Regions from separate parts of the Chitinophaga flava genome, predicted to be linked through region 1. Evidence: riboswitches for the same ligand, from Rfam matches in the RefSeq annotation. Region 1 holds a riboswitch; the other holds the start of a gene.

Region 1 (3,700 bases):
CCAGGGATCATCAGGAATACCGTTGCCGTTTACATCCTGACTGACCATCACAATACCCGGCTCGGACCATTGGTACTGAGGTCCCAGGGGATTACCATAAATACCCAGGTCATTACCTGCACCATTGACTACAGAGTGATCGAAGCCGAATACAATGTATCCACCGTAACCACCGAGCGATACCAGATTGCTGGTACTGCCTACCACAGCCTGTGCTGCAGCGATAGTGCCGTAAGCCGATTCATTGATAAACTGTCCGGGTGCCGGCATATAGGTATACACCTTGCTGATAAGCGGACTGCTGGCAAGGGTAGCCGGTCTGAGCGTCACATTGCTGACAAGCCCCGTGCGCGGGGTTTCTACGTTGGTTAACAGGTCATTATTGAGCGCGTCTTTACGGCAGGAAGACCAGACAAAGAGCGCAGCCAGAGCCATGGCTGCCCAACAGGGATTTTTCATACGTATATTTTTTAAGTGAAAAAAAGGATAATAACAAATTGAGGGATCTATCAATAGAATACAGGCAATGCCGGGAAATAGTAACCGGTATAACGAACCGTTTCCTTCAGATTGGCCGTCACGGCATCATACATCAGCCAGCGGTTATCATTACTGCCACCAAATTTATCGGTGAGGGCAATCACTACCAGTTCCTTGCGGCGTTCATTATATCTTACTGCAGAACCATAGAAGTACTGGCCAGCAGGAAGTGTCAGGAACGGAGCAGACAATGAAGCAGCGTTACCAGGTTGATAGCGATAAAGCCGGGTGCCACCCACTTCAATTTCACCGATCACCTCCACAGCTTCACGCTCCGCGATATACACCGCATCACCGGAGGCACTGGCTGTCAGTGAACCGGAACGCCAGGCCAGAAATGCCCATGGGTTGGTGGTTTTAAACGGCAGTTTCACCCGGTCTACTGCCAGTGATACCGGATTGATTTTTACGAGAGAGTCCTTACCGGTGACCCATATACTACCGTCTTTAGTACGGGCAAAACCAGCGTCGCCAATACCAAATTTTTTCGCCACGCTGAAGTCAGCTGCTTTGAGCGCTACTACCCCATCATCCTTCGTCATTACAAATACATAATCACCTGCCAGTATCATATCGCCGGCAGGGCCGTTGATACCAGCTACTTTGGCTCCCAGTACAGGGCCTGTCAGGTTAACACGGTACACGCCATCAATTGCACTGAGTAGCCCTCTGCTATCATCCACTCCTACAAAAGCATAGCCTTCATCCTGCGGCAGATGGTCAATACGGCCTGTTTCCTTCATCGTATGAGCGTCGGCTACCACCAGCGGCCCGCCTACTTTTACGGCCATATACATTTTATCCCGGTACACGGTGGCAAACTGCAACGTGGCTGTATTAGGCCCCAGGCTCTTACCGGGGTTTTCCGTTTTGAAAACATTCTTCACTACCTGATTGCTGTCATAGCTATAGTACCAGAGATCACCGTTATCATTGCCGTACTGTCCTTCCTGCAACATGAAAAAGCCGTTTTCGTACTTACCCCATACTTTGACGTTGTAAGCAACAGAATCAATGCTAACCGTATTACGTGCTGTCACCACCACCCGGAACATTCCACTTGCAGACGCTGTAAATTTCAGAATGGAATCCGTACCAGCAGCAGTTCCGTTTATTTTCCAGTCGAACGTAGTGCCGTTAACGTTAGCTACCCGCGCCCGCAGGGTAATCGCCTCTCCCAGATGTAAAGTATCTGAACGACCTTCTTGCTGAAGTCCAACGCCAGGTATTGCTTCCTCTTTTTTACAGGCCGTAAAAAAGGCCACCAACAAGGACAGCAGGGTAAAACACTTTTTAAAATTCATAGTGTACTAATATGTGTTGTTAATATATTTTTTGATGGTAGATAAACACATAACACCGGCACTACAGTACAGGCAAGGGAATTCCGTTTTGTTTTTTTGATGTAAAAAAACAAGCAGGCTACAGTTGATGTGACAACAACAACCGGGAACAAAAAAACAATACAGGTCTATAAACCTGTAACCACACAGCACAGCGGGTGAACCAAATAATAATACGTGAACATAAAGCCGTTAGGCTAAACATTCTGGTGCCTTTCACCCGAAAGCAACAAATGACTGATGGCTACTGGCAGGTCTTCTGGCTTCCCTGCTTTCCCGGTGGCCTTCCCATCTGCATCAGCAGACAGTGGCATGGAGTAAACTCCGGGAAAATATTACCGGCAAAAACGCCGGTGTGCAGGATCACAGCTACGGGGATAGCTCCGGTCTTACACCGGATTCCCTTTTAATGTTTTGCTTAAAACAAAACAACCAATCGCGTAGCGAAGCTACAAAAAAAATCCCAGGACTAAAGTCCTGGGATAAATTTGTTTTGAATGATTTTATTTAAGCGTTTTGTTTTGAATGATTTTGCTGTTGTTTTAGATTATTGTTTTGAATGATGCTTGTTATTATTTTAGATTGAGGTCTTTTACGCCGGCTACTTCTGTAGAGATTTCTCCCAGCCAGCCGCCTTCCGCACGCATGCTGGTGTATACACGGATAAAGTCAACCCCTTTCAGTTGTACTGCATTCCCTTTTTTATCGACGGCCCAGCTGATTTTGATGTTAGCTTTTTCATTATCGTTAGACCAGTTGTCAGCATAACCAAAAGGGAAAGCTGGACTAACAAAATAAGTACCCGCACCAGATTTGTCTACCACATATTCATCTGTCAGCCTGGAGCCGGAGAACGTGATGCTATCTCCTTTCCACTGCGGATAATAAGATTGGGTATGGTACATATTTTTAGACAGGTATCCTGATTTCCCCTGATTATCTTTCCATTTGATATAGGTGGTATCAGTGAGAGCAGGATAATTTTTATTAGGCGTTTTTACTTTGTTCTCATCCGGTTTGTAGTAGGTGATCTGATAGTTACGGATTGTTTTAGGACTGTTGTACTCAGAACCGGCGATCTCATACCACTCATCATCCGGAAGCCCGTTGCCATTGGCATCATAAGCTACCTCGATAATTCCAGGCTCCGCCCAACTCTCAAAAGCATTTCCAAGTACGGTAAAACTGTAGGCACCCGGCACATTCAGGATCGTATGATCAAATCCCATCACCACATAACCGCCAAATCCACCCAGGTGTATGATGCCACCGTTCTTTAGAGCTTCTTCTGCTTTGGCATTCATTTTCTGTTGATCATCTCCGTTTTCCCATGCCGGCAGCGTATGCACAAACTGGCCAGGGGCCGGTTGAAAATCAAATACCCGGGTAACACCATTGGTATATTTTCCGGTTGATATTTTAACTGGGACGTCTACACGCTTTTCTCCTTCACTGTTTTTAACAATCAATGCGAGCGTATAATTTCCTTCTTTGGTAAACAGATACTGCAGCTCTTTTGTAGTGGATAAGGTATCATTGCCCAGCTTCCACAGATAGGAAGCTCCATTATCATTTTTCACGGTGGCGGCTAAACGTACCCACTGCATATTTCCAGTATTTACACCACCTGCCGGTACATTAACCGACACCTCCGGCCCGGTGACCGGTGGCGTAACGGTAGGTGTTGTATCCTCACTCTTGGAACAGCTTCCCGCGAAGAGTGCTGCCAGCATCACAAAGGGTAAAAGTCGTTGCTTCATTTTTCTGTTGGTTTTATTGGGTTACCGGTAAAAAGACAAAATGCCCCGGAATATCAC
Region 2 (3,700 bases), 160 kb from region 1:
TCATCGTAGAACTGAGCTTCTGCCCATTTCTCCTTAAAAATATTTTCAGCAGAAAGTCCGAATTCGAAACGGCGCCATTGATATTTCACAACAGCGTCGGTGAGAAAATAAGCGGCCGATTGAACACTATTATCTTCGATGGCTGCACGTTTACCCATATAACGGTAACGTATACCTGCATTCCATCCTTTTGTTGCCTGCCAGGAAACACCGCCCGTGCTGGTGAAGACGGGCGCAAAGGGAATATGGTTTTCCTTTGCGGGAGCGTCCATCAGACGAGGGTGTGCATAGTTGAGGTTTACATCGGCCCATAATGGCTTCCATATATGATAACGCAAGGCTATATCTACACCGGTACGGGTAGCACGGCCAATGTTTTCATAGCTGCCATCATCTGCGATGAAACGGAACTCTGCATCACTCTGCAACCACCACCATGTAGCGGTCAGCAGCAATTTACTGTTTAACTTGAAATTAGCGCCAAGGTCGGCCCCATAAGAACGGGGAACAGCACTCTCCTGCCCGCTGCGTATAGCCACGTTAGCATAGTTGGAATGAAAGCCCATGCCGGTTTTGGCGAAAAATGCCAGCGAAGGAGATAAATCGTAGTAAATGTTAATCTTCGGACTCAGCCGGTAGGCTACACTGTTGCCATTGTTGGATGGGTCCATACGGTCGTGCAGATTAAACGTAAACACATCGTTGCGCAGGCCCACGTTGAAACTCCATCCACCAGCCAGGCGCAGCGTTTCGCTGAAATAGAGGGAGTAATTGGCCACTGCTACCCGGGAGGAATCCTCATGAGACAGCAGCTCCCTTTCCTTTACATGATCGCGCCCCAGGTTTACCAGGTCTATCCTCGCTCCCAGTCCTATCTCTGACTGCAAGGTTGCTTTTCCCAGGCGACCATCATGGCGCCAGGTATTTTTATATCCGAAGAGGTCACGTTTCTCCCATTGTCTGATTTCATCTCCATTCACCCTATCTTCTTTATAAAAAGTAAAGTTGGACCAGAGGTCAAACAGGTTTCTTACATAATATACCTGTTGGTGCAGGGAAGAGCGCTCACTGAGGCGGGTATCCCAGAGCAGGTTGGCATTGATACGGGTAGTCTTTCCTCCTTCTGAAGGATCTATAGAGCCAAAGCGGCGAAGAGAGCCGTCTTCAAGGGCGCGCAGCGGCACCTGTCCGGAAGCGTTCCAATTACTCGTAAAGCCGGAAGCAATGAGGGAAATGGTATTGTTACTGTTAAGGGCAATGTTGTATCTGCCCAACAGGTTCAATCGGTTAAAATGTTGCGGATTGTCGAAGTAGCTGTCGGTGTACGTATAGTCGGCAGCGATATAAGCGTTCTGGTCTCTGGTGCCTGGCTGCTGTTGTTTATCCAGCAAGCGGAGCATGGTAGCGGCGCGGGCTGTGTTAAACTGGCCATATTCCAGTTTCACGAACTGGTTATCGGGTCTGAACAGGGAAGTATAGACGGCGGCACCTGCATTGGTAAAGTCGCCCTGGGAGGCCTCGTAGGGCCCTTTGTAGTAGGCGGCTCCGCCGATTACCTCCGGGATCAGGAAGTGCATATCGGCATATCCTTGTCCGTGGGCATGATTGGGGAGGTTGACAGGTATACCGTCAACGAATATACCGAAATCGGTGCCATGGTCGTTGTCGATACCACGTACCAGTATTTGTTCGGCTTTTCCGCCGCCGGCATGTTGCGCGATAAAGAGACCAGGCACAGTGCGGAGCAGGTCCTGAGCCGATTTCACCGGTTGCAGCTGCAGGTCAAGTTTGGAAAGCATGTGCGCACTTTTGTCGGTGCTGCCGGTGATGTCGATCGCTTTAAGGTTGAGTATTTTGCGGGAAAGGGTGTCTGTATTGCTTTGCTGTGCCCATACTGGCGATGCCAGGGCAGATAATACAACAGTATAAAAAATTCGCATGAAAAAAGGGTTCGCTTAACGGATAGTTGTTTCTTCTCCAAAAAAGATAGCCTCACTGACCGGTTTGTCGTTCAGGAAATGGCTGATAACGAGGTTGGTGGTATTTTCCGGATACATTTCCTTATACCAGGTCCCCTCGGGATGGATAAAAACAATTGGTCCGTGTTCGCATTGGCCGGTGCATCGTGTGCGGATGGTATGCACTTCCTCATGCAGGTTGTTTTCTGAGATAGCAGCCCTGAGCTGCAGGGTGGTGTCTTCCGCGCCTTTTTTGAGGCAGGAATTGCCGTTGCAGATAAACGCGATGCGTTTAACTTTTTGAAGATCTTTGCCCATGAATTAAGTTAATAAGCCCGTTAACTGTTAAATAAAATTGTGGAGAGCTGTGGGGAGGAATATCAGGGAAAGTGCCTAACATACGGGGAGTATGAAGGAAACTGTCCTGGCTTCTATCCCGGAAGCAGACCGTGAACATGTTTCCTGGCAGGTCTTCTGGCTTGTTCTGTTGTCTGACGCCTTCCCGTTGATACAGTGGCTATATTATCAGCAACTTATAGATGAACTTACAGCAGCGGGTACTGCTCCGGATTTACACCGGATTCCCTTTTAAGTGTACCTCAGAAAAGGCTACACACCTGGCAACGGTGGCGAAGATAGGAAATAATAAAACAGCAGCATAAAAAATATCATCACCAACGTGGTAGCATGATTAATATATGTTACTTTATTGAATTCATGATGAGCGATATCACGGGGCTGTTCGCCGATATAGGGTTTCTCCACTACTCTGCCGTGGTAGGTATTGGGGCCTCCGAAGCGACAGTTGAGGATTCCCGCCAGGGCTGCCTCCGGATAACCGGAATTGGGGCTGGCATGTGATCTACCAAAACGAATGATGTACTGTGCCGCGCGGCGACTGCCAGACACCAGTACCATCAGCAAAGCCGTTATCCTGGCTGGAATAAAATTGGCCACATCATCGAGGCGGGCAGCCACTCTCCCAAAATAATAATAACGATCATTTTTATAACCCACCATCGAATCAAGGGTATTGATCATCTTATATAACATCATACCCGGCAAACCCAGCAGCGCATAATAAAACAACGGAGCAATCACGCCATCACTGAGGTTTTCAGACATAGACTCCATGACAGCCACCCGTATCTGATTGGGTGATAAAGCTGAAGTATCGCGGCCCACGATCCAGGACAGCCGCTTACGGCCGGCCTCCAGGCCTTGCTGGTGCAACGTATCAAACACCTCCCTTCCTTCCAGCAGCAGGCTTTTGTTGGCCAGCGCAAAAAACACAAACACAGTGGTAAAGGCCAGCCAGGCCCAGGGCCATTGTTCCAGCCAGTGCTGCGCCAGATAAAAACCGGCAAACACAGCGGCACAAAGCAACAGCGTCATCAGCGCCCCTTTCCACAGGCGGCCAGCGCCATGGTTAAGCAGCCGCTCCGTATAGCCGATCAGGTGACCAAAAAGCTTCACAGGATGTGGCCAGCTGCGGGGATCTCCCAGCAACAGGTCCAGCAGATAACCTAACAGTAAGGGCAATACGAATTTTATGAAAGCGTCCATTGATGCAGGGCAGTGATGAGTAACTGATTATCTTCCTGGTTGCGGCATGCTACACGGCAGTGTCCTTGTTCGAGGCCATAAAAATTGGAGGCATCCCGGATCAGTATCCCGTAGTTGTTGACCAGCCATAGTTTCAGGGCTGCTGCAGTACCCGTGAGGGTTTCAAACAGAAAGTA

Evidence for each region. Region 1 has a riboswitch for cobalamin ahead of DF182_RS01995 (DUF5074 domain-containing protein). Riboswitches for the same ligand answer to the same signal wherever they lie in the genome.
Region 2: linked by a shared signal. The riboswitch ahead of DF182_RS01505 ((2Fe-2S) ferredoxin domain-containing protein) and the one ahead of DF182_RS01995 (DUF5074 domain-containing protein) in region 1 are both predicted to bind cobalamin.

What each region holds. Positions count from the first base shown of each region.
Region 1 is NZ_QFFJ01000001.1:556,622-560,321, forward strand. It holds gene DF182_RS01990 (PKD domain-containing protein) at 1-459, opposite strand, end outside; gene DF182_RS01995 (DUF5074 domain-containing protein) at 510-1,844, opposite strand; cobalamin riboswitch at 2,116-2,335, opposite strand; gene DF182_RS02000 (PKD domain-containing protein) at 2,456-3,643, opposite strand; gene DF182_RS02005 (YncE family protein) at 3,657-3,700, opposite strand, start outside.
Region 2 is NZ_QFFJ01000001.1:398,320-402,019, forward strand. It holds gene DF182_RS01500 (TonB-dependent receptor) at 1-1,940, opposite strand, end outside; gene DF182_RS01505 ((2Fe-2S) ferredoxin domain-containing protein) at 1,956-2,276, opposite strand; cobalamin riboswitch at 2,406-2,594, opposite strand; gene cbiB (adenosylcobinamide-phosphate synthase CbiB) at 2,568-3,524, opposite strand; gene DF182_RS01515 (pyridoxal phosphate-dependent aminotransferase) at 3,509-3,700, opposite strand, start outside.